Regions from separate parts of the Bradyrhizobium sp. SZCCHNS3002 genome, predicted to be linked through region 3. Evidence: predicted binding sites of a transcription regulator. Region 3 holds the regulator's gene; each other region holds the start of a gene.
The links. Region 3 encodes PhoB, which activates phosphate uptake and scavenging genes when phosphate is short. Its sites were predicted from a motif close to TGTCATNNANCTGTCAT; they were not measured.

Region 1: a site for PhoB is predicted at 8,327-8,343, ahead of phnC (phosphonate ABC transporter ATP-binding protein). Genes of this name have one in related genera too.
Region 2: a site for PhoB is predicted at 2,491-2,507, ahead of QW845_RS30005 (Orn/Lys/Arg decarboxylase N-terminal domain-containing protein). Genes of this name have one in related genera too.

The regions. Positions count from the first base shown of each region.
Region 1 covers NZ_JAUHHY010000010.1:167,382-177,215, forward strand. The annotation lists gene QW845_RS22010 (phosphodiesterase) at 1-706, opposite strand, end outside; gene QW845_RS22015 (ABC transporter ATP-binding protein) at 714-1,766, opposite strand; gene QW845_RS22020 (ABC transporter permease) at 1,772-2,557, opposite strand; gene QW845_RS22025 (ABC transporter permease) at 2,562-3,377, opposite strand; gene QW845_RS22030 (ABC transporter substrate-binding protein) at 3,430-4,437, opposite strand; gene phnE (phosphonate ABC transporter, permease protein PhnE) at 4,596-5,444, opposite strand; gene phnE (phosphonate ABC transporter, permease protein PhnE) at 5,444-6,328, opposite strand; gene phnD (phosphonate ABC transporter substrate-binding protein) at 6,402-7,331, opposite strand; gene phnC (phosphonate ABC transporter ATP-binding protein) at 7,403-8,212, opposite strand; gene QW845_RS22055 (DapH/DapD/GlmU-related protein) at 8,388-9,050, shown strand; gene QW845_RS22060 (alpha-D-ribose 1-methylphosphonate 5-triphosphate diphosphatase) at 9,047-9,834, shown strand, end outside.
Region 2 covers NZ_JAUHHY010000019.1:57,920-67,753, reverse strand. The annotation lists gene cobD (threonine-phosphate decarboxylase CobD) at 1-49, shown strand, start outside; gene cobS (adenosylcobinamide-GDP ribazoletransferase) at 46-765, opposite strand; gene QW845_RS30015 (histidine phosphatase family protein) at 762-1,355, opposite strand; gene cobT (nicotinate-nucleotide--dimethylbenzimidazole phosphoribosyltransferase) at 1,355-2,410, opposite strand; gene QW845_RS30005 (Orn/Lys/Arg decarboxylase N-terminal domain-containing protein) at 2,554-4,911, shown strand; gene QW845_RS30000 (GNAT family N-acetyltransferase) at 4,920-5,492, shown strand; gene QW845_RS29995 (hypothetical protein) at 5,501-5,713, opposite strand; gene QW845_RS29990 (hydroxyacid dehydrogenase) at 6,145-7,194, opposite strand; gene QW845_RS29985 (thiamine pyrophosphate-binding protein) at 7,344-7,895, shown strand; gene QW845_RS29980 (thiamine pyrophosphate-dependent enzyme) at 7,892-8,491, shown strand; gene QW845_RS29975 (VanZ family protein) at 8,621-8,974, shown strand; gene QW845_RS29970 (DUF1236 domain-containing protein) at 9,032-9,421, opposite strand.
Region 3 covers NZ_JAUHHY010000005.1:347,237-357,070, reverse strand. The annotation lists gene QW845_RS13490 (HoxN/HupN/NixA family nickel/cobalt transporter) at 1-922, opposite strand, end outside; gene QW845_RS13485 (trypsin-like serine protease) at 1,091-2,407, opposite strand; gene phoB (phosphate regulon transcriptional regulator PhoB) at 2,555-3,262, opposite strand; gene phoU (phosphate signaling complex protein PhoU) at 3,279-3,995, opposite strand; gene pstB (phosphate ABC transporter ATP-binding protein PstB) at 4,026-4,850, opposite strand; gene pstA (phosphate ABC transporter permease PstA) at 4,847-5,728, opposite strand; gene pstC (phosphate ABC transporter permease subunit PstC) at 5,732-6,730, opposite strand; gene pstS (phosphate ABC transporter substrate-binding protein PstS) at 6,828-7,838, opposite strand; gene QW845_RS13450 (LysR family transcriptional regulator) at 8,869-9,798, opposite strand.

The DNA of each region.
Region 1 (9,834 bases), on a different contig from region 3:
CGACCCGGAAGGATGGCGGGCGCAGCTCGGCCAGATCGAGCGCGACGGCATGGTTCGGCGCTGGACAGATCGTGCAGGGAATGCCTGCAAACCGGGTCAGCGTCGCGCGATGAACGTGACCGCATCCGATCAGTTGCACCCGCGGATGGCGCGCGAGGATCGCCGCGAGATCGTCGGCATTGCGCAGGTTCTGCCGGTCCATGTGCCAGATGCCGGTGGTGAATGGCGGGTGGTGCAGGAACAGCAGGGCCGGCCTTTCGCTGGAGGTGGACAGCCTGGCATCGAGCCATTGTAGACTCGCCTCGTCCAATTCGCCATGCGGATGGCCGGGCACGCTGGAATCGAGCAGAAGCAGATCGAGACCGGCCAGTTCCACATGCTGGTTCAGTGGCGCCGACTGCTCATGAGCAGCGCCGGGAAACGCCGCGCGCATCAGTTCGCGGGAATCGTGATTGCCTGGTACGGCGGCGAATGGAATCTCGAGGCCGGCAAGAAGATCTTTCAGATGATCGTACTCGGCCGGCGACGGCGTATCGGCGAGATCGCCCGAGATCACCACCAGATCGAGCTTCGGCGCGAACCGGTTGAGCTCCATGATGCAACGGGCCAGCGCACGCGCCGTATCGACGCGGCGGTAGGCGAGCCGGCCGGGCGCCTTGATGTGCAGGTCGGAGATCTGGGCAATGGTGACGGGGCTCTTGGTCATCGGCTGATCAACCCTTCTCCGGCAGCAGACGAATGGACTCGGGCGCAATCCGCAGGCCGATCCGCTCGCCCGCAGCGACCCTGATCGTATTCGGCGCGTCCACGGTCAGTGCGATCGAGGCGGCATCGCGGACGATGATCCGCTGCCGGTCGCCGGCAAAGCGGACGCTGTCGACGACGCCGCTCAGGCTCGATGCCGCGGGGTCGACGATCGCGATCGTTTCCGGCCGAACCATCGCCACCGCTTGGCTGCGCGGACCGGGATCGGCGATCGGCTGCCGGCCTCCCGGCAGAACGAGCTGGCCGCCGTCGAGCGGCGCCTCGATGATGTTGGCCGCGCCGACGAACTCCGCGACGAAACGATCGGCCGGCGCAAAATAGACCTCTTGCGGCGTCCCGATCTGGGCGATCGCGCCCTTGCGCATCACGACGATGCGGTCGCCGAGCTCCATGGCTTCAGCCTGATCATGCGTGACGTAGATCGCCGTGATGCCGAGCGTGCGCAACAGGCCGTTGAGCTCGCCGCGCAGGCGCTCCCGCAAGGCGGCATCGAGTGCGGTGAGCGGCTCGTCGAGCAGCAGCACGCTCGGGCGGATGGCGACTGCGCGCGCCAGCGCGACGCGCTGACGCTGACCGCCCGAGAGCTGATCGATGCGCCGGTCTTCAAGACCGCCCAGATTGGTCAGCGCGACCAGCTCGGCGACGCGCGCGGCGCGCTCCGGCTTGGCCACGCGGCGGATCTTGAGCCCGTAGCCGATATTGTCCGCAACCGTCATGTTGGGGAACAGCGCGTAGGACTGGAACACCATGCCGACATTGCGCTTCTCGATCGGCTGTCGCGTCAGATCCTTGCCGTCGAACAGCACGCGCCCCCCCGCATCGGGCGTTTCGAGCCCGGCCACGATCCGCAGCAGCGTGGTCTTGCCGCAACCGGACGGCCCCAGCAGCACCAGCGTCTCGCTCTGTGCGATGTCGAGCGTGGCCGGCGCGAGTGCGCACGTCCCGTCGGCAAAGGTCTTGCCGCAATTCTCCACCTTGAGGGCGGCTCCATGCCGGGTCATCGTGCTCACCGCAGGCTTCCTCTCTCGTCGACCCATTGCATGGCCACCAGCAGCGGGATGATCATGACGAAGAAGATCAGCGTGTAGGCGGACGCGACCTCGAGACGCATCGACGCATAGCTGTCGGCGAGGCCGACCGGCAATGTCTTGGTCAGCGGCGTGTGCAACATCCAGGTCAGGTTGAACTCTCCGAGAGATAGCGTCACCACCATCAGGCTGCCCGCCAGGATGCCGGGCGCGGCATTGGGAACGATGACGTCGATGAAGCGTCGCCAGGGCGCCGCGCCGACCGATGCGGCGCCCTCGTCGAGCGATGTCACGTCGATCGTCGAGAACACCGCCATGACGGACCGCACCATGAACGGCATCGTGAAGATCACATGGCCGACGAGGATGAACAGCCACGAGCGACGGAAGCTTCCGGCCCCGCCATAGGTGAGCAACAGCGCCAGCGCGATGGCGAGCCCGGGAATCGCGAGCGGCAAGGTGATGATCTCCTCGACCAGCCGCGCCAGCCGTCCGCCGCGAACGTACAGCGCGTAGGCCGCGGGAACACCGACCACGAGCGTGACCGCCAGCGTGCCCAGCGCGATCAGGATCGACGCCATGATCGTGCCCGCGTAGAGCTCCCAGACCTGGGCCACCCACTGCAAGGTCACGCCGGACTGAATGCCGCGAAAGTAGTTGACGGTCACACCCGCCACGATCGAAAGGCCGGCCGGCACGGCCAGGAAGGCAGCGACCAGCAATGTGAACAGCAGTTGAAGGATGAAGATGGCTCTGTCGCGCACGTGCCTACCCTGCCGCTGCCACGGAGCTGCCGGCGAAGGAGCGCGCCAGTGCCAGCATCAGCCAGGTCATCAGGCCAAGCCCGACCGAGAGCGCCGCCGAGGTGGCAAGGTTTCCGGCCAGCGTGAACTCCGTGTAGATCAGCATCGGCAACACGTCGATGTTCGTGGCCAAGGTGAATGCCGTTCCGAACGCGCCCATCGCCGTCGCGAACGCGATCGCGCCGGACGCGATCAGCGCCGGCGTCAAGGCCGGCAGGATCACGTCGCGCAGCACGGCCCAGGGGCCGGCGCCGAGCGAGCGCGCGGCCTCCTCCAGGCCCGGATCCAATTTCTGCGCGGCAGCCATGATCGTGAGGATCACCCGCGGAATCGAGAAATAGAGATAGCCGAGGAACAGCCCGTAGATCGAATAGGCGAATACGAGCTTGTCGCCGGTGAGCCGGGACGAGATCTCGCCGATCAGCCCCTGGCGGCCAGCCAAAAGGATGATCATGAAGCCGACCACGACGCCCGGGAACGCGAGCGGAAACGTCAGGATCGCGACCAGGAGCGCGCGGCCGGGAAACCGGTGACGCTGCAGGAACAGGCCGGCGATCGTCGCGATGACCAGGGTCGCGATCGTGGTGGCCGCCGCCAGCGCCAGCGTGTTGAGAAGTGTCGTGCGGTAGCGCGGCTCGAGGATGATCGCGAGATATTCGGCCAGACCGTGCGGTCCCTCGGCGCCGGTGACGAGCAGCCTCGCCATCGGAAGCAGGAAGAAGGCCGCGGTGACGGCTGCCAATGGCAGCAGGCAGAGCCGGACGAATGAACTGTGCGACATGTGATCAAGTGCGCCTCCGCCGGATCCTCTCCGGCGGAGGCGCGGTGCTCCTTCAGCGGACTTCGGACAGATAGCGATCGACGAAGCCCTTTTGCGCGGCTTCCATATCGCCCCAGTTCACGCTCTTGGCGCGGGCGTAGTCGCTGTCCGGCAGGAACTTGTTCTTCACCGCGTCCGGCAGCTCGATCGGGCGCGCCGGGCGCAGATAGGCATTGGTCCAGATCGCCTGGCCCTTGTCGGAGAGCAGATAGTCGATCACCTTCTTCGCCTTGTCCTTGTCGGGTGCGTTCTTCACCAGGCCGACGACGTAGGGGAAGACCACCGAGCCTTCGCAGGGAATCACGAACTCGAAATTGCCCTTCTCGGTATATTTCGCGCGGTAGGCGTTGAAATCGTAGTCGAACAGGATCGGGATCTCGCCCGAGACGACACGCGCGTAGGACGTCTGCTTTGGCACGATCGGATCGTTCTTGCGCAGGTCCTTGAAGAACGTGACGGCAGGTTCGAAATTCGCTTGCGAACCGCCGAGCGCGAGATTGACGGCGACGGCGCCGACATAGCCGACGGCAGCCGAGCTCGGGTCGAGATAGCCGACCATGCCCTTGTAGTCCGGCTTGAGCAGATCCTTCCAGCAGGCCGGGACCGGCTTGCCGCCAAGCGCATCCTTGTTCACGAACAGGCCGAGCGTACCGGAGTGGATCGTGGTCCAGTAGCCATCCGCATCCTTCAAGCCGGCGGGGACCTGATCCCAGTTCGCCGGCTTGTAGGCCTCGAGCGCGTCCTGCGTCTTCGCCTTCATTCCGAAGGTGACTCCGAAATAGCCGATGTCGCCGACTGGGTTGCTCTTCTCGGCAAGGATCTGCGCCAGCGCCTGGCCGGAGTTCTTGTTGTCGTGCGGAATGTCGTAGCCGAGATCGGTCTTGATCGCCTTGAGCATCGAGGCCCAGTCGGCCCATTCCGGCGGACAGTTGTAGCAGATGACGTCCGCAGCCTTGGCCGGCTGCCACGATGCGGCGACGCACAGCGCGAGCAGCGCGAGAACGAGGCGGGTGAGCTTCATGAAGATAGACTCCGTATTCCTGGCATCACGGCCAGTTCCGGAGCTTCCCCTAAAGGCGGCACATGAAGGATTTGCGACACCGGGTGCAGCACACACAGCGGACGCCGCACCCTGATCGTTCGTAGGCAAACGATCGCAACCTTCGGATGCCACGCCGTTCAAGCGATGGCGCGGCGGCCGATGATCGCAAACCGCAGCTTGCCCGAGATCCAGTCGATCGCGGCCACCGCCACCAGGATCATCAGGATCAGGAACGACACCTTCTGCCATTCCAGCACGCGGATCTGCTCGGCGAGTTGCAGCCCGATCCCGCCGGCGCCGACGATGCCGATGATCGTCGCCGAGCGCGTGTTGGATTCGATGAAGTAGAGCACCTGGCCGGCAATCACGGGAAGAACCTGCGGCAGGAGGCCGAAGCGGATCTCATGCAGCGCGCTGCCGCCGGCTGCACGAACGCCCTCGACCTGGCGCCGGTCGGCCCCCTCGATCGCCTCCGAGAACAGCTTGCCCAACGCGCCGAAGTCGGACACGGCAATCGCGAGCACACCGGCGAATGGACCGAGTCCAACGACGTTGATCCAGACCAGCGCCCAGATCAGCGTATCGACGCCGCGGATGCTGTCGAACAGCCGCCGTACCGGAAAGCGGAAGATTGCGGACGGGACGATATTGCGCGCCGCGAGCAGGCTGACGGGCAGCGCGAGCACGGCCGCGAGCATCGTGCCGAGCATGGCAATCGACAGCGTCTCTCCCATCGATTTCAGATAGGTCGGAAGCGACGCGCCGGGATCCGGCGGCAGCATCATCAGGGTGATCCAACCGAGTTGACTGATGCCCGTCAACAGCCTCGTCGGCGAGAAGCCGAGCTCGACGAGGCCGAACACGAAGATGCCCATCGCGGCAACGGCCACCAGCGGCGTCGCCAGACGGGCGGACGCCGGCCGCTCGAACACGCCTGGGTATCGCGATCGCAGCGCGGCGGTATCGATCTCGTCCAGCTTTCGCATCATGCCCGGCCTTCGCTGCCGAAGAGACGGCTGCGCAGCAGCCCCGTGCCAATGTCGATGACAAACACCGTCAGGATGATCAGAACGAGGATCGCGCTGACGTCGGAATAGTAGAACTTGCGGATCGCGACGACGAGCTCCTGGCCGATGCCGCCCGCACCGACGAAGCCCATCACCGACGCCTCGCGGACGTTGATCTCGAACCGCAGCAACGTGTAGCTCGTGTAGCCTGCGACGACCTGTGGCAGGACGGCAAAGCGCATGCAGGACAGCCAGCCGGCACCGGTCGCGCGGACTCCCTCGACCGGCTTCATGTCGACGTTTTCGACGACCTCCGAAAACAGCTTGCCGAGCGCACCGCAGGAGTGGATCGCGATGGCGAATACGCCGGCCATTGGCCCCAATCCGAAGGCCATGACAAAAATCAGAGCGAACACGATGCCCGGCACCGTGCGGGCAAACTCGAGCAGGCGCCGGACCGCGAAGCGCAGCCAGGATGCAGGAGAGGTGTTCTCGGCCGCGAGGAAATTCAATGCAAACGCCAGGACGGCGCCGAGCATGGTTCCGACATAGCTGATCAGGATCGTCTCACCGAGAAGCCGCGTCCATTTGCGCAGACCCCAGAACCATTCCGGCAGGTTGGTCCACACCCGGTGTCCGTCGTCGAGCGTGAAGAGCCGGTCGAAATAGCTGAGGAAGTTGCCGAGATAGGTGACGAGCGTTCGGAGGTTGACCTCCGAACCGATGGCTGAAACGAACAGCACGAGGCCGCACGCAACCAGCACGACCACTGCACGCAGACGCTTGCGCGCCACCGCTTTGCGGTAGGCGCGCTGCAGAGGTTCGAGCTGCTGTTCAGGCAGGATGGCGACGGCTGACGACATGTTTGTCGGTGCAAGGGCGCAAATCGGCCGGCGGGGGGTTCGGGGACGCGGTACCGCCGGCCCGATGCAACGCTTACGAGCCCTTCTTGCGGAGGGAGTCGACGAATTTGATCAGCTCGACAGTCTTGTTGTAGTCCTCCGTCGAGATCGCCTCCCACGGCTTGTTCTTGCCGTCGGACAGCTTGGCGAAGGCTTCCGGATCCTTCTTTGCCGCGTCGAGGAAGGCCTGCTTGATTGCGGCCTTCATGTCGGTGGGCAGGTCGCTGAGATAGGCGTAGGGCGAGTTGATGATCATGTCCGACTTGCCGATGATGCGGAAATCTTCCTTCTTCAGCGGCGTGCCGTCGGCCGACTTCACCATGTTCTTGGTGAGCATGCGGGTCAGGTTGGAGTCATCTCCGTTGTTCCACCAGTTTGCGGCGACGTCGACGGTTCCTTGCGCCAGGGCAAGCACGGCGTTCTCGTGGCTGCCCGTAAAGATGACCTGGGAGAAATAGGTGTCGGGGTCGATGCCCATCTGGCTCATCTTGAAGCGCGGCATGTTGTTGCCAGAGGTCGAGTTCGGGTCCACCAGGCCGAGATTCTTGCCCTTCAGATCCTCGAGCTTCTGGTACGGGCTCTTGGCGAGCACGTAGAACACTGAATAATAGCCCTTCGAGCCGTCCGAGTTGACGTCGATCACGAAAGCGTCCGTCTTGACGCCCGTCACGCGCGCGCGGGCGAAGGAGGCCGGACCATAATAGCCGATGTGAATGTTGCCGGCGCGCTGGCCCTCGATGACCGCGGCATAGTCATTGGCGACGCGCAGCGTCACCTTGACGCCGAGCTCCTTGGAAAGATAGTTCACGAACGGCGTGTAACGCTCGACGACACCCGAGCCGTTTTCGGCCGGGATCGCGGCAAAGGTGATCTCCGGATATTTGGTTCGCCAGTCCTCGGCCGAGGCGGACGAAGCGAACGACAGAGCGGCCAAACCGGCCAGAATGAGACGACGATTGATCATGGAACGTCCTTCAAGTTTCAGGGGACGATGTCAGGATTGACACGACAGATGCGCCCGCAGCACGCAGGCAATCAGGCGACGGCAACTTTGCCGACAGCCGGAACGGATTCGGGAGCTTTGGGCATTGCCGGCGGCATCACCTCGTCGGCCTCCAGATCGTACAGCTCGCGCGCGATCTGGCCGGTGAGCGCCGCCGGCAGATCGTCGAACACGACCCGACCATTCGCCATTCCGATCAATCGGTCGCAATAGCCGCGCGCCAGATCGAGCGAGTGCAGATTGCAGATCACGGTGATGCCGAAATGCTTGTTGATGCGCAGCAGCGCGTCCATGACGATCTTGGTGTTGCGCGGATCGAGCGAGGCGATCGGCTCATCGGCCAAGATGATTTCCGGATTCTGGACCAGCGCGCGCGCGATCGCGACGCGCTGCTGCTGCCCGCCCGAAAGCTGATCGGCGCGCTGCGCGGCGAGGGAGGCCATGTCGAACTGCTCGAGCGCGGACAGCGCCATGGCAACATCCGCCGCCGGCCAGAGCTGCGCCAGAGAGCGCCACGACGGGATTTCGGCGAGTCGCCCCATCAGGACGTTCGTGAGCACGTCCAATCGGCCGACCAGATTGAACTGCTGGAAGATCATCGCCGAGCGCGCGCGCCACTGCCGCAGGTCGCGGCCGCGCAGCGCCGTCACATCGAGATCCTTGAAGAGAATGCGGCCGCCGCTCACAGGACTCAGGCGATTGATGGACCGCAGCAGGGTCGACTTGCCCGCGCCGGAACGCCCGATCACGCCGACGAAGCTGCCGGGTGCAACAGAGAAGGACGCATTGTCGACCGCGGCTTTCATGCCAAAACGGCACGTCAGGCCATCCACCACCAGCATTGAATTCTCCAGACGCCTCGCTTTGGCCTATCGCTAACGTCTCGATTCTACAGTTATGTGACAGCAACACTGCGGCGCCACATCCGTCCACATGCCGGTCGGCAGTCATGCAGATGTCACGCCTCTGTCATAGGGGAGACCCAACACCTTCACAGGCGTAGAGACAGGATGCGAGATGGCCGGCAAGCTGCTTTCGATTGAACCTACCGTTGACCCTTCGGCCAAGCTCCAGGACGTGACGCTCGGCGCCTATTGCGAGATCGGCGCCCGCACCATCCTGCAGGAGGTGACGATGGGCGACTACTCCTACGTGGTCAACGATTCCCAGATCACCTACACGACGGTCGGCAAGTTCTGCTCGATCGCGGCGATGACCCGGATCAACCCGGGCAACCACCCGATGCAGCGGGCGACGCAGGCCCATTTCACCTATCGCGCCAGCGCCTATTTTCCAGGCGAGCCCGACGATGCCGAGTTCTTCGCCTGGCGGCGAGAGCATCATGTCCGGATCGGACACGACGTCTGGATCGGCCATGGCGCGATCGTGCTGCCGGGCCGCAACATCGGCACCGGCGCGGTCGTGGCGGCTGGCGCCATCGTCACCAAGGACGTTCCGGCCTATACGATCGTCGCCGGCAATCCGGCGCGCCCGGTCAAGCGCCGGTTTCCGCGCGAGGTCGAGCAGCGGCTGCTCGATCTGGCGTGGTGGGATTGGAAGCACGAGGCGCTGCGCGCGGCGCTGCCCGATTTCCGCAAGCTCGAGATCACCGCGTTCCTGGATAAATACGAGGCCGCTCTCGACGCCCGCGTCCCGGTACGGCAGAGTGCCGCCCCATGACCGATATCTCAATCTCGCGGGGCCGCTGCCTCGTCGACACAGAGCTCGTGGACACCTCCTTGATCATATCCGGCGACGTCATCGCCGGCATCGGGACACCGGGGTGCCGGTCAGGTCTCGAACTCGACGCGGAGGGGCTCACCGTGCTCCCCGGCATCGTCGACATCCACGGTGATGCGTTCGAGCGCCAGATGATGCCGCGGGCCGGGGTCGATTTCCCGACCGACGTCGCGCTGATCGACAGCGACCGCCAGGCCGTCAGCAATGGCATCACCACGGTCTTCCACGCAACGACCTGGTCATGGGAGCCGGGCCTGCGCAGCGCCGACAATGCGCGGCGGCTGCTCGAATCGATCGAAGCGCTGCGCCCGCAGCTCGCGGCCGACACGCGCTTTCATCTGCGCCACGAGACCTTCAATCTCGACGACGAGGAGGAAATCGGCCAGTGGCTCGCCGATCGGCGCGTCGACCTGTTCGCCTTCAACGATCACATGGACTCGACGGTCGCGAGCCTGGACACGCCGCACAAGCGCCAGCGCATGGTCGACCGCACCGGCCTGCCCGGCGCGGAGTTCGACCGGCTGGTCGCGCGCATCGCCTCTCGCGCGGATGCCGTTCCAGCCTCGATCGCGCGGCTGGCCGACATCGCACGCAAGGCTGGCGTCCGCATGCTGTCGCACGACGACGACAGCCCGGCCATGCGCAAGGCGTTTCGCAGCCAGGGCGTGACCATCGCGGAATTTCCGGTCAACGAGGAGACTGCGCGCGAGGCCGCTCAGGGCGG
Region 2 (9,834 bases), on a different contig from region 3:
TGAGTCCGAGTGGCAGCGGCTGGCGCAGGCGCTCGGCGGCGCCTTCTAGCCGAGCACGCAGGCGGCAAGCAGCAGCGTTTCCGTGACCTCGATGCTGGCGCCATGGCAATCACCAGTGATGCCGCCGAGCCGCCATTGCCAATAGAATGCGACCGCCGGCAGGAGCACGATGGCGAGCAGCGTCGGGACCGCGCCGGCCAGCGCGGCGATCACGAGCACGCCGCCCCACGCGATAATGACATTCCAACCGACGCTGTTCGAGACGCTCGCGCCGAGCCCCGGCTTCAACGACAGTAGCGTCTTGGTGCAGACCAGCGTTCCCAGCCGTGCCCAGGCCGGGATCAGCAGCAGCACCCAGGCCGTCGGGCCCGTGGCCAGCTCGGCGGTCAGCACCAGCTTGGCGGCGATCTGCAGCGATATCGCGACCACGGCGAAGCTGCCGGCATGGGGATCGCCGAGCACGGCGACGAAGCGCTCGGGCTTGCCATGCGCGGCGCCGAACGCATCGGCGACGTCGCCGAGCCCGTCGAGATGCAGCGCGCCGGTGATCCAGATCCAGGCGACCAGCACGGCGAGCGCGACGATCCACGGATCGGCCTCATGAAAAAGGCGGGCGATCAGCGCCAGACAGGCGCCAATCACCAGTCCGGCTGCCGGAAACCAGACCGACGCCCGCGCAAGATCGTCCGGCCGCGACTCCGCGACGCGCGGGGTCGGTAGCCGCGTCAGGAATTGCAATGCGATCCAGAATTCACGCAGACTCATGGCTGGATGATCTCGACGATTTCGCCCCAAGCTACACCATCATCGCCCTGCCCGGCTTCGAGCGTGATCCGCGTGCCGGGACAGATACGGAGGCTCCATAGCTGGCGCAGCGGCCAGCCAAGCAGATGCGACAACGCGGCACGCATGGCGCCGCCATGCGTCACCACCAGAACCGGCGCAGACTCGGACTTTGCCAGAATGCGATCAGTCGCGCGCGTGACACGCGCTCGCAGATCGACCCAGCTCTCACCGCCCGGTGCCCGGACTGTGGGATCGGCATGAAAGGCGTCGAGCAAGCCTTCCCCCCCGGACTCGGCGGCGATGTCACGGCGGCTTCGCCCGTCCCAGCGCCCGAAATCGAGCTCGCTCCAATCCGCGTCGATGTTCAGCGCGCAGCCGGTCTGACGCGCATAATCCTCCGCTGCCGCACGTGCGCGCGCCAACGGCGAGCTGACGACGCTGCGCCAGATCTGGCTCTGCGTCTGCCGCCGGAATATATCCCAGCCGGATTCGCTGAGCGGCGGATCGGTGCGGCCATCGAGATGGCCATCCCGCCCCGTCGTCCCGTGCCGCAGCAGATCGATCCGCATCAGGACTTGGCTCCCGAGACGGCGGCCTCCGCGAAGGTCGCCATGCCCCCGTGGAGCGCGCAGGCCAGCCTGATGATCGGCAGCGCGGTGGCGGCGCCCGAGGCCTCGCCGAGCCGCAGATCGAGGTCGATCAGAGGACGGGCGCCGAGCACGTCGAGCACGATGGCGTGGCCGCGTTCGGCCGAGCGGTGCGAGAACAACAGCCACGGACGGCAGGAAGGATTGAGGCGGACGGCAACCAGCGCCGCGACCGAGACGATGAAGCCGTCGACCAGCACCGGCCAGCGCCGCTGCGCGGCGGCGACGATCGCGCCGGCCATCGCGATGATCTCGAAGCCGCCGACCGCTTTCAGGATGTCCGCGACGGCCGCTCCCGCCGTGAGCCCGTGTCGCCGCAATGCGTCGGCGATCACCGCGGCCTTCCTGGCCCGCCCGTCGGCGTCGAGCCCGGTGCCGCTGCCGACGGTGTCGACAGGCGCACAGGACAGCAGCGCTGCGGCGATCGCTGCCGCCGACGTCGTGTTGCCGATCCCCATCTCGCCGAAGATCACGAGTTGCGGCGCGTGATCGGCCTGCCGCAGCACCGCGCGCCGTCCGGCTTCCACCGCGAACGTAACCTCCTCCGGCGTCAGCGCCGCCTCGGTGCTGAAATCGCGGGTGCCGCGCCGTGGCTTGTCGACGACGACGCCGGGCACCGGCTCATGCGCCAGCGTTCCGACGTCGACTACCTCAAGCGGGCAGCCCAGGCTGCGCGCCAGCACCGAGATCGCCGCACCACCGGCCGCGAAGTTGTGCAGCATCTGCACCGTCACTTCCGGCGGATAGGCCGACACGCCCTGCGCCGCGATGCCGTGATCCCCTGCGAACAGCACCACCGGGACCCTGTCGGCCCCCGGCCGTTCCAGGGCCTGCAGCGCCGCCAGTTCGACCGCCACCTGCTCCAATCGCCCAAGGGCGCCAAACGGCTTGGTCAACTGCGCCTGGCGTTCCAGCGCCGCCTGCCGATGGAGTTCGGACGGGGCCGCACAATCAAGGCTGATCCATTCAGGAAGCACCGCGGATCCTTTCAGCGTCACTCGGGTTCGGGACGATTGCCACCGCGAGACGGCCGAGACAAGCTCCGTGAGTGCCCGATTGTCATTGAACCGTCATCGAACGTGACGACAGGTGGCTGCCCCACCCAGCCCGAAAGACTCTCATGGAATATTCCCGTCGCTTCACCTTCCTGTTCGCCGCGCCCGTGTTCGAAACCGACGATCTTGCGGGCGTCCGCTTCAACCAGATCATCGAGGAGATCCAGCGCTCGGGCTTCGAGGTGGTGCGGGCCCGCAAGCTGGAGGACGCCGAGATCGCGGTGCAGACGGACGCCGCGATCGGCTGCATGGTCGTCGACTGGGGCAAGAAGGGACTGGAGGGCAAGACGGCGTCGCTGATCAATCTGATGCGCCGGCGCGGACTGGACTTCCCGATCATCCTCCTGATCCGCCGCAAGCGGTTCGAGGATCTGCCGGTCGAGGTGCTCGACTTCATCGACGGCTATGTCTTCCTGTCGGAGGAGACGCCCGCCTTCATCGCCAAGAACCTGATCAGCCGGCTGAAGCAATATGCCGAGACGCTGAAGACGCCGTTCTTCGGCACGCTGGTCGACTATGCCGAGGAAGGCAACCAGCTCTGGACCTGTCCCGGCCACAATGGCGGCGTGTTCTACAGCCGCAGCCCGATCGGCCGGATCTTCGTCGAGCATCTCGGCGAGGCGGTGTTTCGCGACGACCTCGACAATTCCGTGCTCGATCTCGGCGATCTCCTGACACATGAAGGACCGGCGCTGCGCGCGCAGAAGGAAGCGGCGCAGATCTTTGGCGCCGAGAAGACCTATTTCGTCCTCAACGGCACGTCGACGTCCAACAAGGTCGTGCTGGGGGCCTTGGTCACCGATGGCGACCTCGTGCTCTTCGATCGCAACAACCACAAGGCCGCCCATCATGGCGCGCTGCTGATTTCGGGCGGCGTCCCGATCTACGTCCCGACAGTCCGCAACCCCTGGGGTCTGATCGGCCCGATGCGCTGGGATCTGCTCGACGAGGAGCACCTGCGGCAACAGATCCGGGACAACCCGCTGGTCAAGGATCCCGACGCCTGGCGCAAGCCGCGCCCGTTCCGTGTCGCGGTGGTCGAGCAGTGCACCTATGACGGCACGATCCACAGCGCCGAGATGATCCTGAAGCGGATCGGCCACCTCTGCGACTACATCATGTTCGACGAGGCCTGGGCGGGGTTCATGAAGTTCCACCCGCTCTATGCCGGCCGCTTCGCCATGGGCCTCGGCGATCTCGGACCCGACGCACCAGGCATCATCGCCACGCAATCGACCCACAAGCAGCTCGCGAGCTTCTCCCAGGCCTCGCAGATCCACGTCAAGGACCGCCACATCAAGGGGCAGCGGCGGCGGATCGAGCATCGGCGCTTCAACGAGAGCTTCATGCAGCACGCCTCGACATCGCCGTTCTACCCGCTGTTCGCCTCGCTGGACGTCGGCGCGCAGATGATGAAGGGCCGCTCCGGCGAGGTGCTGTGGGACGACACGATCCGACTCGGCATCGAATTGCGCAAGAAGATCCGGGCGATGCGCAGGGAATTCGAGGAGAAGGAGAAGGATCCGGCACGGCGCTGGTTCTTCGAGCCGTTCGTTCCGGATCGCGTCTCGATTCCCGATGCGGCCAATCCCGGAGCCAGCCACGATGTGGCCTGGGAGGCGATCTCGACCGACCAACTCGCGACCGACGCGTCCCTCTGGCAGCTCGCGCCCGGGGCCGCATGGCACGGCTTTCCGGATCTCGCCGCCGGCTTCACGATGACCGATCCGAACAAGCTGACCCTGCTGACCCCAGGCTTCGATCGCGCCACCGGAGGCTATGCCGACCACGGCATCCCGGCGCCGATCGTCGCGCAATATCTGCGCGAGAACCGCATCGTGGCGGAGAAGAACGATCTCAATTCGCTGCTGTTCCTGCTGACGCCGGGTGTCGAGGCCAGCAAGGCCGGAACCCTGATCAGCGGCCTGGTCGCCTTCAAGCGGCTCCACGATGACAACGTGCTGCTGGAGGACGCCATTCCGGAGTTCACCCGGAAGCGCTTTGCGCGCTACGGCAAGCTGCGGCTGCGCGACCTCTGCGGCGAGATGCATCGTTTCTATCGCGACGCCGAGGTGAGCGCGCTGCAGGCAAAGCAGTTCCAGCCGCAGCATTTGCCGGAGATCGCGATGTCGCCGCGCGAGGCAGCGCGTGCGCTGATGCGGAACGAGGTCGATTACCTGCCGATCGACCAGATCGCCGGGCGCGTTGCGACGACGCCGTTCGTGGTCTATCCGCCGGGCATCGCTACCATCGTTCCGGGCGAGCGGCTCTCCGCGCGCGCCCAGCCGATGATCGATTACCTCAAGATGTTCGAGCGGGCGTTCAACGCCTATCCCGGCTTCGACGTCGAGATCCAGGGGCTGTACAAGGAGCTCGACGAGTCCGGCCGGATCCGGCTCCATACCTATGTCTGCGCAGAGTAATTCGAACCATGGACAGCACGATCACGGCTGGCGAGACCGAGCCGCCGGTCCTCGTCAGGCCGTCACGCGACGAGGACGTCGAGGCCATGCTCTCGATCTACCGGCGGCACGTCCGCCGCGGGGTCGAGGACAGCGCCCCCGGTTCCGGCGCGCCGGAGCCGGACGATCTCAAGCAGCGGCGCAAGAATCTGCGCAATCATCGCCTGCCGCATCTGGTTGCGACATTCCGCGGCGAGGTCGTGGGCTATGCCTATGTCGTCCTGTTCAGGAAGCGGCCGGCCTATCGGTTCGCGGTCAAGCATTCGATCTATGTCCACCATGAGCATCTCGGCCGTGGTGTCGGCCGGCTGCTGATGCAGGCGCTGATCGATGCGTCCGCCGCGGCAGGATATCGGCAGATGATCGGCTATATCGACGCCGACAACGTCGCCTCGCTCGGCATTCACGAACGCTTCGGGTTCGCCAGAGTGGGGCTGCTGCCGGGCGTCGCCTACCGCTACGGCCGCTGGTGCGACACCGTGATGGTGCAGCGCTCGCTCGGCCCCGGGGCCCGCGATGCACCGGCTGGGCTGAGCCGCTGAGCCGCAGCTCAGGAGGGAAAGTCGGCCGCCTTCACCTCGATGCGGTCGGCGTGCAGCGACCAGTCGCGCAGCTCCTGCTGTTCGCAGAACCTGGACTTTGCGATTTCTGCGGCTTCGCCTTCGCTGTCGGCCTCAACCTCCAGCGTGCTCTGGCAAATCTCGCACTGGCGGCCATTCTCGCCCAGCACGTCCTTCAGGAAATGGATGACGTAGCGCGACATGCAACCTCCTGCCTCTCACGCAGTGATCGAGGAGATGTTAGCGCGCTTCTCCGTCCGCTGTTGACCGATATCAAGCGGCCGACGCAAATATTTGACGCAGCTCGTGGAACCGGCGCTCAGGCTCCGACCGAAGGCAGGCTTGCGGCGGCAATCGCGACGAACTGCGAGACGGCGCGACGGACGCGGCCATGGGTCGACTTCAGGATGGCGTTCAGCCGGCGCATCGGACCAGTTTCCCTTCTGCGCCGAGCGAAAAAAATGGCCTAAGCTCATGGCGCCTCTGGAAAAATGATCAGCCGCCGCCGGGCTGTCGAGACGGCGCGGAAAATAGCAATGTCCACGTCGCCGCAGCCGCCCGGGAGAGAAGATTCATTACCACCCCGCGGCTTGCGACGCATGAAATCTTCTCCCCGCAACTCCCCCTCTCCCGGCTAGCCCGGCGCCACTCCGAACGCCTCGCGGAAACGGGCGCTGTAGCGCGGCCAGGCCTCGGGATTGATCAGGCGCGGCGGCCGGCCGCCGTCGAGCGCGGCGAGCAGTTGCTCGGCCGCGATCCGGCCCATGTTCTGCCGCGCCTCCCGCGTCACGCCGGCGGTGTGCGGGCTCGCCAGCACGTTGTCGAATTGGAGCAGCGGATGATCCGGCGGCGGCGGCTCCTTGGCCCAGACGTCGAGCCCGGCGCCGGCGATGCGCTTTTCGCTCAGAGCAGCGAGCAGCGCCTCCTCGTCGTGAATGAAGCCGCGGGCGGTGGTGACGAAATAGGCATGCGGCTGCATCAGCGCGAACTCGCGGGCGCCGATCATGCCCCGGCTGTCCTTCGTCAGCGGGCAGTTGATCGAGACGAAATCGGAGCGCCGCATCAGCTCATGGAGGTCGACCTTCTCCGCGCCGCGTGCCGCGATCTCCTCCGATGTGAGATACGGATCATGGGCCAGCACCGTCATGCCGAGGAGGCCGCGGCACAGCTCGGCAACCCGGCGGCCGACATTGCCAAGCCCGACGATGCCGATCGTCCGCCCCTGCACCTCGTTGCCGATCAGATCGTTGCGGTTGACGTCCGCCTCCCGGCGCAGCCGGCGGTCGGACTGGATGATGCGCTTCGACAGGGTCAGCATCATGCCGAGCGTGTGCTCCGCCACCGAATGGGCGTTGCCGCCGGACTGGTTCACGACGAGGACGCCGGCCGCGGTGCAGGCCTCGACATCGACCGGGTCATATCCCGCCCCGTTGCTCGACACGACGAGGAGGTTGGGGGCGCGGCGCAGCAGCTCCGCATCGACATGGAAGCGCGGCGCGAGTTCGTCGCGGGCCGCCCCGATCTGGTAGGCGTGGGCCGCCGCGAGGATCGGTGCCGTCTCGGTCTCGGAGCTCTCGTTCTCCAGCCGGTCGAGCCGGACGTCGGGGCGTGCGGCGAGCAGCTCGCTGAAGATCGGGTGCGCGAGATATTTGACGTAGAACACGCGCTTGGAATTCGCGGCCATGAACAGGCGACCTCCTGGTGTCTCGGTTCTTGATTTCCGACTTGAAAGGCGGATGCCTGACCGGCCGGGCCGGCATGTTGACAATCGTCCCGGTGCCGTCAAGCTCGGCACCAAACAGAGCCCCATCAGGGACGACCGGAGGAACAGCAATGGCCGCCGATGCCGACGCGGCGCGATCCGCAGCCGCTGTGCCGAATTGGCACGAGATCGTGCTGCAGACGTTCAAGCGCAACGACGTCGATCTCATCCCCTACGTTCCCGACCGCGTCCTGACGCCGCTGATCCGGAGCCTGCACGACGATCCGTTCTTTACGACGTTTGCGACCGCGCGCGAGGAGGAAGCGGTCGGCATTCTTGCCGGCGCCTGGATGGGCGGGCGGCGCGGCGCGCTCCTGATGCAGACCTCGGGCTTCGCGACCTTGCCCAACGTGCTGGCCTCGCTGGTCGTGCCCTGCCAGATCCCGCTCATCATGCTCGTGTCGGAGCGCGGCACGCTCGGCGAATTCAACTATGGCCAGTCGCTGGTGTGCCGGACCATGCGGCCGGTGCTCGATGCGCTGGCGATGGAGCATCACACCATGACGCGGCTCGACGAGCTCGACTTCATCGTCGACCGCTCGATCAAGCAGGCGGTCGCGACGCAGGCGCCGGTGGCGCTGATCCTCTCCCCGCTGCTCACCGGCGGAAAGGTGTTCGCATGACCGCGCCGATCCTCAACACCAAGATCATGAACCGCCATGACCTTACCTGCCGGCTGGTTGCGAAGCTCAAGCATGAGGAAGCCGTCATCGGCGGCATCGGCAACACCAATTTCGATCTGTGGGCGGCGGGCCCGCGGCCGCAGAACTTCTACATGCTCGGCAGCATGGGGCTGGCCTGCCCGATCGCGCTCGGCGTCGCGCTGGCGCAGCCGCAGCGCCGGGTGTTCGCGCTCGAAGGCGACGGCTCGCTGCTGATGCAGCTCGGCTGCCTCGCCACGATTGCGACGCTGGCGCCGAAAAATTTGGCCATCATCGTCATGGACAACGGCGTCTACCAGATCACCGGCAGCCAGCCGACCTCGGCCCGGCAGGCCGACGTCGCAGCCATTGCCGCAGGATGCGGCATTCGCGCCAGCCATTGGGCCGCAGATGAGGAGGATTTCGAACGCCTCGTCGATCTGGCGCTGGGAACCGCCGGCCCGGTGCTGATCGCGGCCCGCATCGACGACAAGCCCGGCGTCGGCGCCACCCGGCGCGATCCCGCGCAGATTCGCGAGCGCTTCATGCAGGGGTTGGGCGTGCGGCAGCCGATCTGAAAAGCCCGGCGACGGCGCCGCGCGGTAAGATGAGACGCCATGAACCTCGACCCGCGCCGCGTTAACTACACTAGGGGCTCAAGCCGCTGTGAGCCCGGCCCTCAGCCCGGATCGTGCTAAGCAGAGCTCATGAAGATCGTATTCCGCCTTTCGGCCTGGCTGCTCGCCGCAGCCGTCGCCTTCGCGACGCTGGGCCCGCCGAACTACCGGCCGCATTCCCATCTCGGACAGGACGGCGAGCACGCCCTCGCCTTCGTCCTGATCGGCCTGGCCTTCGGCCTCGCCTATCGCAGCCATCGGCTGCTGACCACAGGGATCGCGGTCGTCCTGATCGGGGCGCTGGAGCTGGCGCAATTCCTGGCACCCGGGCGTCATGCGCGGCTGGAGGATTTCATCGTCGACGCCACCACCGCCTGCATCGGCTTCGGCCTGGCCGCCGCGCTCGACTGGCTCGCGCGCCAGATCCGCACCCAGACCACCTGAACGCAGAAAGGCCCCGCCACGGTTTGCGGCAGGGCCTTCCGGTGCGAGGATGTCAGATCACTCGATGATCTTGATGACGCGGCGGGTGCGCGGATCGACGATCACGCGGCGATCGTTGACGACCGCATAGCGATACTCGGTGTAGCGCGGTACCGGACGCAGTTCGACGGTGGCGGGCAGCGGCTCGCCGACCACGACGCGCTCATGCACCACGACCGAGGGCGCACGCTCGGCATCGATCGACGTGATCACCGCATTCGGGATCTCCACCGCGGCGCCAACGGCCGCACCGACCGTACCGCCGACCATGGCGCCGACCGGACCGGCGACCGCGCCGCCAGCCGCCGCGCCATTGGCGGCACCTTCGACGGTCGTGGACTGGGCGAACGCGGCGGTCGATGCCAGCAGCGAGGTGGCGATCAGCGAAACGGCAAGACGGGTTCTCATCATCTCTCTCCTCCAGTGTGTTCGAGATGCCGTTCAACACCAAGGGATCGGCTGCAGTTCCGGTTCCAAATGGCCGAAACTTCATCATGTCCGCGGGAACAAAACTTCGAAGTCGTGGACAGCACGGAGAGACGGCTCAGTTGCTATTCACGTTTCAAACAACCACGCGCACGTTCGCACTCTCGCGGCGGATCACGCCCGAGTCCTGCGATCGATCGCCCTTCGATGACATCGAGAGGGCGCAGGGAATGCCGGGTGAAGGCCTCACCCATGGCCCGCCTGCTGAAAAAAATGCAGGCGGCAGGTACCACAGGCAAAGCCGATCAACCGGCATTCCCTGCGCGGCGGTCTTAACGCTTCCTTCGCGCTCTCCTCGGGGACCGGCTGATTGACCCCGTCGCATCGCGCGAGAG
Region 3 (9,834 bases):
CCTCGGCCCATCCGCCGGTGAAGCCAAGCCGGGGCGTCAGCAGCGCGACCGCCTCGACGCCGCCGATCACCAGCGCGATCGCGACCGAGGCGCCGGTAATGACCAGATTGTAGCGCCGCTTACGCGCGGGATCCGTGAGCGCCCAGCGATAGGCGCCAGCCATCAGCATGCTGTCGGCGGTGTCGACGGTGGCCATCGCCGCCGCGAACAGCGCCGGGAATACCAGCACATGCGCCAGGCTCGCCCCGCGCGCCGCCTCGGTCGCCGACAGGCTGAGCAGCCCGATTTCGCTGGCGGTGTCGAAGCCGAGGCCGAACAGGAAGCCGAGCGGGTACATGTGCCAGGCGCGGGACACGACGCGGAGCACCGGCCGCAGCAGACGAATGAGCAGGCCCCGCCCGGCGCTACCGGCGGCATCCATGTCGGAATGGGGGTGGGATGGGCGGCGCCAGAGGTTCACGAACAGCACCAGATTCGCGAAGGCGATCAGCAGCAGGAAGCCTGCGGAGACCGAGGTGCCGATGGTGCCGCCGATCGCACGGATGGCGCTGTCCTCACTCAAGAGATCTGCGCCGGCCACCAGGCTCACCACGATGGTGGCGATGACGACGACGCTGGAATGGCCGAGCGCAAAATAGAGGCCGGCGGCGCGCGGGGCGCGACCGTCCTGCACGAGCTTCCGCACCACATTGTCGATCGCCGCGATGTGGTCCGCATCGACGGCATGGCGCAGTCCGAGCAGCCAGGCCAGCATCGCGGTGCCGACGATGGCGGGCCGGTCGGCGTAGAGCGCGAATGCCCAGGCCCAGGCCACCGCATTGGCCGCGACCAGCCCAGCGACGAGCGCAACGGTCCTGCCGGGCTGCGACCGCCACCACAGCAGCCGCGGGGCACGAGGATGATCAATTGGAACAATCGTCATACTCGAACTATAGCAAGAGCCAGGCCAGTTCGGTAAAGCCCCGCTGCAGGCGAAAGCTACAGGAAAAAATCGGCTGCACTTGCCGGATCGCCCGCTCGCTTGGCAACCCGCTATCCAGTCGCGCACAGATCGTGACCAGCGGCGGGACCTCTCTCGTCCCCTCCCCCTTCACCGCGCCGAGGCACTCTGCGCCGCAATCTCGCGCCGCACGACGGCCTCGAACTGGCTTGCGGGCGCGGCGAACATCAGCCGGGTCTCCTCGTGGAACGCCGAGAAGATGCCGACAACGGTCGGCTGCCCGCCGACCTCGGCCAGGATCGGCGAGCCCGAATAGCCGAAATTGGCGAGGCAATGCACCGTCAGCAGCCGGGCATCGCTGGTCATGCCGGCGCTGCAATTGCGCTGGCCGGTCGGCGAATAGCGCCGCTCCTGGCCGTAGCCGATCTCGGAAATGGCGCCAGCCTTGGTCGCAGCCTGCAATTCCTCGCGCGTCAGCGCCTTGACCGCGACCGGCTTCGACGGCAGCGCATCCTTCAGCACGATCAGCGCCCAATCGGCGGGCGAGCGGTCGAGCGACCATCTGTCGTGCCGGGTCGGGACGAAGTCCGGCGCCACGATCAGCTTGTCGGCGACCGACGATGCCGCCGGCGTGCCCCTGTTCATGCCGGCCAGGAAGCGGACATTGCCGGGGCTGACCTGCGCGACGCCGTTGAACACGCAATGCGCGGCGGTGAGCACGACGCGCGGCGCGACCAGAGTGCCGGTGCACCAGCCGCCGGTCGAGTATTGCGCGACGGTGACGACGCCGATCGACGACGCCGGCCACGAGGTGGGATCGACGACCTCGCCGATGTGGCGGTCGAGCCCGAGCAGTTGCTCCGGACGCGGAGCGGCGACGCCCGCCTCCGCCGATTCCGGCTTCGGCCGCCAGGCCGCAATGGCGCTCTGGGCCTGGACGCGCTGCGGCTCGGTCAGCTTGACCCTCTGCACGTCGCGGCCGGCCGATCGCACGCCGCTGCGACCCGCCATCACCAGCCAGGCGTAGCCCTGCACGACGTCCTGCTTCACGCCGCGACCGTCGAGCAGCATCAGGCCCAGCATGTATTGCGACTGGGCGAAGCCCTGCGCTGCCGCGCGGCTGAACCAGCGGCCGGCTTCGCCATAATTGCTCGCGACACCTTCGCCGTTGACATAGGCGATGCCGAGATAATGCTGGGCGACGGCGAGGCCCTGATCGGCGGCCTTGCGATACCACGCCAGCGCCTCGGCGGGGTTGCGCGGTTGGCCCCAGCCGAAGGCCTCCATGAAGCCGACGTCGAACTGCGCCCGCGCATCGCCCTTGGCGGCCAGCGGCAGCAGGCGGCGCATCGCCGCGGCGTGCTGTCCGTTTCCCGCCGCGGCGACCGCGTCTTCGAGCTCGGCGGCCGCGGCGCCCGCCGCGCTGCCGAGCAGCACGGCTAGAGATATGATGATGGTCTTGATCAAGGGCGTCCGCTGGGACCGAAACATCGTGACGGGCCACGAAGCAGACACGATCAAGACGGCGGCGGCGTGGCGGAAAGCGGACCACGATCTCCTCAATCGGGCTCCCTCGCGCCTCACACCTGCTTCGTCCTCACGCCCGATCGCCCCTTACACCTGCTCGCTCTTGGCGAAGCGATCATCGAGCGCATAGCCGGCGCCGCGCACGGTGCGGATCGGGTCCTGCTCGCGGCCCGGATTGAGCAGCTTGCGCAGGCGGCCGATATGGACGTCGACCGTGCGCTCGTCGATATAGATGTCGCGGCCCCAGACGCTGTCGAGCAGCTGCTCACGGCTGAACACGCGGCCGGGATGCTCCAGGAAAAACTCGAGCAGGCGGTATTCGGTCGGGCCGAGATCGATCGGCCGTCCCGAGCGCGCCACGCGGCGCTTCTCGCGGTCGAGCTCGATGTCGCCATAGGACAGCACGGTCGCCAGCCGCTCCGGGCTCGCCCGCCGCAGCAGGCCCTTCACGCGCGCCAGCAGCTCGGGCACCGAGAACGGCTTGACGATGTAGTCGTCGGCGCCGGTCGCGAGGCCGCGCACGCGCTCGCTCTCCTCGCCGCGCGCGGTGAGCATGATGATCGGCAATTGCCGGGTCTCGGACCGCGCCCGCAGGCGGCGGCACAGCTCGATGCCGGACAGGCCCGGCAGCATCCAGTCGAGCACGACGAGATCGGGAACGCGCTCCTTCAGCCGTGTGTCGGCCTCGTCTCCGCGCGCCACCGTCTCGACCTCGTAGCCTTCGGCCTCGAGGTTGTAGCGCAGGAGCGTCGTCAGCGCCTCCTCGTCCTCCACCACCAGAATTCGGGCGCCCATGTCAGAACCGTCTCTCTCAGTTGCCGGGGATCGTCGATGCGAAGCTCGTCATGTCGCCCTTCGGGCGCTTGTCCATGATCTGCTGGCCTTCGATCATATAGAAGACGGTCTCCGCGATGTTGGTCGCGTGATCGCCGATGCGCTCGATGTTCTTGGCGCAGAACATCAGATGGATGCAGAACGAGATGTTGCGCGGATCCTCCATCATGTAGGTCAGGAGTTCGCGGAACAGCGAGGTGCAGATGGCGTCGACCTCCTCGTCGCCCTTCCACACCGTCATCGCCGCCGGCAGGTCGTGCGCGGCATAGGCGTCCAGCACCGTCTTGACCTGCGACTGCACCAGGTCGGTCATGTGCTCGAGCCCGCGGATCAGCTTGAGCGGATGGAAGTCGCTCTCCAGCGCCGCGACGCGCTTGCCGATGTTCTTGGCGAGATCGCCGATGCGCTCCAGATCGGTGGCGACCCGCATCGCACCGACGATCTCGCGCAGGTCGACCGCCATCGGCTGTCGCCGGGCGATGGTAAGAACGGCGCGCTCCTCGATGATGCGCTGCAGCTTGTCGACCTCGGCGTCGGTGGCGACCACCTTCTGGCCGAGTGCGATGTCGCGCCGCACCAGCGCATCGACGGAATCGACGATCAGACGCTCGGCGAGGCCGCCCATTTCCGACACCAGCCGGGTGAGATCCTGCAGATCGCTGTCGAACGCCTTGGCGGTATGTTCACTGGCCATGATGATCTCCTGAAGTCAATGTCGTCGGCGTCAGCCGAACCGGCCGGTGATGTAATCCTGGGTCCGCCGATCGCTCGGCGAGGTGAAGATCTTGCTGGTGTCGTCGAACTCGATCAGCTCGCCGAGATACATGAAGGCGGTCTTGTCGGAGACGCGCGCCGCCTGCTGCATGTTATGCGTCACGATGGCGATCGTATAGTTTTCGGCGAGCTCCTGGATCAGCTCCTCGACCTTGGCGGTCGAGATCGGATCGAGCGCCGAGCACGGCTCGTCGAACAGGATCACCTCCGGCCGGACCGCCACGGTGCGCGCAATGCACAGCCGCTGCTGCTGGCCGCCTGACAGCGACAGGCCCGAAGCGTTGAGCTTGTCCTTGACCTCGTTCCACAACGCGCCGCCGCGCAGTGCCTTCTCGACCCGGTCGTCCATCTCCGACTTGGAGATCTTCTCATACAGCCGGATGCCGAAGGCGATGTTCTCGTAGATCGTCATCGGGAACGGCGTCGGCTTCTGGAACACCATGCCGACCCGGGCCCGCAGCAGGTTGAGGTCGAGCTTGGGATCGAGGATGTTGGTGTTGTCCAGCATGAGCTGGCCCACGGCGCGCTGGCCCGGGTAGAGATCGTACATCCGGTTGAAGATGCGCAGCAGGGTCGACTTGCCGCAGCCGGACGGGCCGATGAACGCGGTGACGCGGTTGGTCCCCAGCGACAGGTTGATGTTCTTCAGCGCGTGGTGATCGCCGTAATAGAAGTTCAGGTTGCGCGCGGTCACCTTGGCGGGGGCTTCCGGCAAAACCTTGCCGTTCAGCGCGGCGGGATTGGGCTGGCTGACGGATACGGACAGGTCGGTCATTTTGCGTTCCTCTCGGCGCCGAGAATGCGTGCACTGACATTCAGGGCGAGCACGGCCAGAGTGATCAGAAGGGCTCCGCTCCAGGCCAGCTGCTTCCAATAGGCATAGGGGCTCTGGACGAAGTTGTTGATGGTGACGGGCAGGTTGGCCATCGTCTTGGAGAGGTTGAGGCTCCAGAACTGGTTCGACAGCGCGGTGAACAGCAAGGGCGCGGTCTCGCCGGCGACGCGGGCGGTGGCCAGCAGCACGCCGGTGATCAGGCCCGAGCGCGCCGCGCGATAGGCGATGCGCCGGATCACCAGCGATCGCGGCAGGCCGAGCGCCGAGGCCGCCTCACGCAGCGGGTTGGGCACCAGCAGCAGCATGTCCTCGGTGGTGCGCAGCACCACGGGGATGACAATGACCGCCAGCGCCAGCGAGCCTGCGAGCGCCGAGAAGCCGCCCATCGGCACCACGACAGCACCATAGATGAACAGGCCGATGATGATCGAGGGCGCCGACAGCAAGATGTCGTTGATGAAGCGGATCACCGAGGTCAGGCGGTCGTTGCGGCCGTACTCGGCCAGATAGGTGCCGGCGAACAGGCCGAGCGGCGCGCCGATGCCGACGCCGATGACCGTCATGATCAGAGAGCCGACGATGGCATTGCGCAGGCCGCCTTCGCTCGAGCCCGGCGGCGGGGTGTCGGCGGAAAACACTTGCAGGCTGAGGCCGGCGAGGCCGTTATAGAACAGCGTGAACAGGATCAGCGCCAGCCAGGTGACGCCGAACAGCGCGGCGGCGACGCAGAGGCCGCGGATCACGATGTCCCTGCGGCGTCGGCGCGCATAGATCGGATTGACCGGCGTATCGGCGGTGAGCGAATCTGCGCTGGACATGGCTTATTTTCCCGCCTTGGCTTGGAGCCGCATGAGCATCAGGCGCGCGCTCGCCAGCACGAAGAAGGTGAGCACGAAGAGCAGCAGGCCGAGCAGGATCAGGCTCGACTGGTGCAGGCCGTCGCTCTCCTGGAACTCAGAGGCAATGGCGGCCGAGATCGTGGTGCCCGGCGCGAAGATCGAGGACGAGATCCGGAACGAGTTGCCGATGATGAAGGTCACCGCCATCGTTTCGCCGAGCGCACGACCCAGCGCCAGCATGACGCCGCCGATGACGCCGACACGGGTGTAGGGAATGACGACGCTGCGCACGACCTCCCAGGTGGTGCAGCCGACCCCGTAGGCCGCTTCCTTCAGCACCGGCGGGACGGTCTTGAACACGTCGACAGAGATCGAGGTGATGAAGGGCAGCACCATGATCGCCAGGATCAGCGAGGCGTTGAACAGACTGAGATAGGACGGCGGACCGGCGAAGATGTCCTGCAGCACCGGGATGCCGGAGCAGAGATTGATCATGAACGGCTGGAACGTGTAGGCCAGGAACGGGCCCAGAACGAAGAAGCCCCACATGCCGTAGATGATCGAGGGAATGCCGGCGAGCAGTTCGATCGCAATGCCGATCGGACGGCGCAGCCATTGCGGGCACAGCTCGGTGAGGAAGATCGCAATGCCGAGACCCACCGGAATCGCGATCAGCATCGCGATGAAGGACGTGACCAGGGTGCCGTAGATCGGGCCGAGCGCCCCGAGCACCGGCGGATCGGCCGACGGCGCCCAGCGCCGCGTCCACAGGAATTCGAAGCCGTAGGCCTTCATCGCCGGCCAGGCGCCGATGATGAGAGAGATGATGATGCCGCCGAGGATCAACAGGACCGAGATCGCGGCGAGCCGGGTGATCCAGTAAAAGGTGACGTCGCCAAGCTTGAAGGCACTGAGCGCGCGCGCCCGGTCGTAGGGCCCGGCAGCAGCCGCGATGTCGCCGACTTCGGTCTGAACCGCCATCTCTGCCAATTCGGCCCCCTGTTCCTTGGACAAGCCTCAACCCCGGTAGCACCCCTCCCCCGGCGGCCGGGAGAGGGGAATTTTCGATACGTCCAGCTCAGCTCTTGATGTCGGCAGACCAGGTCTTCTCGATCAGCTTCACGACGCTGTCAGGCATCGGGATGTAGTCGAGCTCCTCGGCCATCTTGCCACCCTTCTCGAACGACCACTTGAAGAACTTGATCGCCTCGGCGGACGCGGCCTTGTCGGTCGGCTCCTTGTGCATCAGGATGAAGGTCGCGGCCGTCATCGGCCAGGACTTGTCGCCGGGCTGGTTGGCGAGGATCACGTAGTAGCCGGGGGCCTTGGTCCAATCGGCATTCGCGGCGGCGGCCTGGAAGGCCTCGACGGTCGGCTGCACGGTCTTGCCGGCCTTGTTCACCATGGCCGTGTAGGTCAGCTTGTTCTGCTTGGCATAGGCGTACTCGACATAGCCGATCGAGTTCTTGGTCTGGCCGATGTTGCCGGACACGCCCTCATTGCCCTTGGCACCGACGCCGACCGGCCACTCGACCGCGGTGTTGAAACCGATCTTGCTCTTCCAGTCGGCGCTCGCCTCGGAGAGATAATAGGTGAAGTTGAAGGTCGTACCCGAACCGTCGGAGCGGCGGACGACAGCGATCGCGTCCGACGGCAGCTTGACGCTGGGGTTGAGCTTCTTGATCGCGGCGTCATCCCACTTGGTGATCTTGCCGAGATAGATGTTGGCGAGCGTCTCGCCGTCCAGCACCATCTCGCCCGGCTTCACGCCCTCGAGGTTGACGACCGGCACGATGCCGCCCATCACCATCGGCCACTGCACCAGGCCGTCCTTCTCGAGCTGCTCGGCCTTGAGCGGAGCGTCGGTGGCGCCAAAGGTCACGGTCTTGGCCTGGATCTGCTTGATGCCGCCGCCGGAGCCGATCGACTGGTAGTTCAGACCGTTGCCGGTCTCCTTCTTGTAGGCGTCGGCCCACTTGGAATAGATCGGGAACGGGAACGTCGCGCCCGCACCGGTGATGTCGGCGGCGAACGCCGACGTCGATGCGGCGACCAAGCCGGCAGCGACGATAGCTTTGACGAAATTCATAGCTGGTCTCCATGCTCGGGAAGCGAAGCGCCATCTGCGCCCGATTGCGCTTCCCCGGCCGCTTTACGGGGCCTCAGTGTGGCTTTTATAAAGGTTCGATGACAGTCGGATGACAGTCACAAGCCGTTGATAATTCTTGATATTTAGAATTTGACCCGAGTTTTTACGGAGCGCGGGCGGGGTTTCATGCGGGCCTCCGCCCCTCGCCGTTTGCGAGCACTGCTCAACGAGATTGGAGGACCCGGCGATGCCGCGCGCAACCTCATCGACCCCATGCGGCCGCTGCGCCCGACGTGGAAGTTGCCACAAGGGGCCGCCAAATCATCGGTGTCGTTCCAGGCAAGGTCGGCGACGGGAAGCGGTGACGGCCGCCGACCCGGGACCCGCTCCGCAGCGGTTGTGGCTTGGCGGCCGGTCCATCATCGTGCCTCGAACTCCTCCCTGGGGTTATGGGTCCCGGATCTGCGCGCGCTTTGCGCGCTTGTCCGGGACGACAGCGGAAAGGTTGGTTGGCCGCTCCGCCGCCTCATGACACGCGTCATCGCGCCCCACGGCACACCGTGCCCGAGGTGATGCATCGATCATATCGCCCTGAAACGAGAGGGCGCGAGGAAGGCCGGACCTCGGCTGAGGCCCGTGGCCCGCCTGCTCAAAAGAATGCAGGCGGCAGGTACCACAGGTACAGCCGGACAGACCCGGCCTTCCCCGCGCGATGGCTTTACGGTGTCCTTCGTGCTCTCCCTGGGGATCGGCTTTCTTGCCCCCATCGCCCGCGCGTGCCCATAAGCAACGACCGCGAACTTGACCTCAGCGTCGAGAGGCCAGGACCACACGACTTCGCCGTCCGTGCCAACCGCGCTCGTCTGGCGCAGCCGTCACGTCCATCGCAGCCCACCTCAACGTATCGTGACGACGCGTACGTCCCTCTGCTCGAGGCGGGTTGCACGCAAGAGAACATGACTTCCGAAAAATAGCAAGCTATTTATTTTTTTCGGAACACCCCCCCCCCCCCGGCACGCGGGGCATCGGCTCAATCCGGCTTCGGCGGCTCGATCCAGATCCCAGGGTCGGAATGGGTCCGGATGTGGTCGACGAGGAAATCGGCGAACACCCTGATCTTGGCCGGCAGCCTGACGCGGTTCTGGTAGGCAATGTTCATCGTCAGGAGCGGCAGCTCCCAGTCGAGCAGGACCGGCACCAGCCGGCCGGCCAGAATGTCGCCCTGCACGATGTAGAGCGGCTGAATCAGGATGCCGAGCCCGGCCAGCGCCGCGCCCCTGATCACCTGGCCGTCATTGCTGTCGAGCGTCGGCGCGATCCGGACGGTCTGAACGGCATTGCCGTTGCGCAGGGACAGCGAATACGGATCGTTGGCGAGGTTGTAGATCAGCATGTCGTGGCGCACGAGATCGCCGGGAACGACGGGGCAGCCACGGCTGGCGAGATAGGACGGCGCCGCCGCCAGCACGCGCCGCATCTGCCCGATGCGGCGAACGACGATGCCCGAGTCCGGCTCGTGCTCGCGGGTGCGGATCGCGACGTCGATGCCCGCCTCGATGAAATCCGGGTAGCGGTTGGCGGCGATGATCTGCAGGTTCAGCTTCGGATACATCGCGCGGAACGCCGGCAGCATCGGCGCGAGATAGATCGTGGCGAACGACAGCGAGCTGGTGACGCGCAGCATGCCCTGCGGCGACAGCGCGCGATCGCTGACGGCATCCTCGGCCTCGGCCAGCTCGTTGAGCAGTGTGCCGCAGCGCTGCAGCAGCTCCTGCCCGGCTTCGGTCAGCCAGAGACGGCGCGTGTTGCGCTCGATCAGGCGCACCGCGAGCCGTTCCTCCAGCGCGCTGAGATGCCGGCTCGCCGCGGCGTTGGACATCCGCAGGGACTCGGCGGCCTTGGACAGGCTGCCCAGCTCGGCCGTCCGTGAAAACACCTCGAGCTGGAGCAGACGGTCCATTGTTGCGCTGAATTATTACGCTGAGCGGAAAACAGA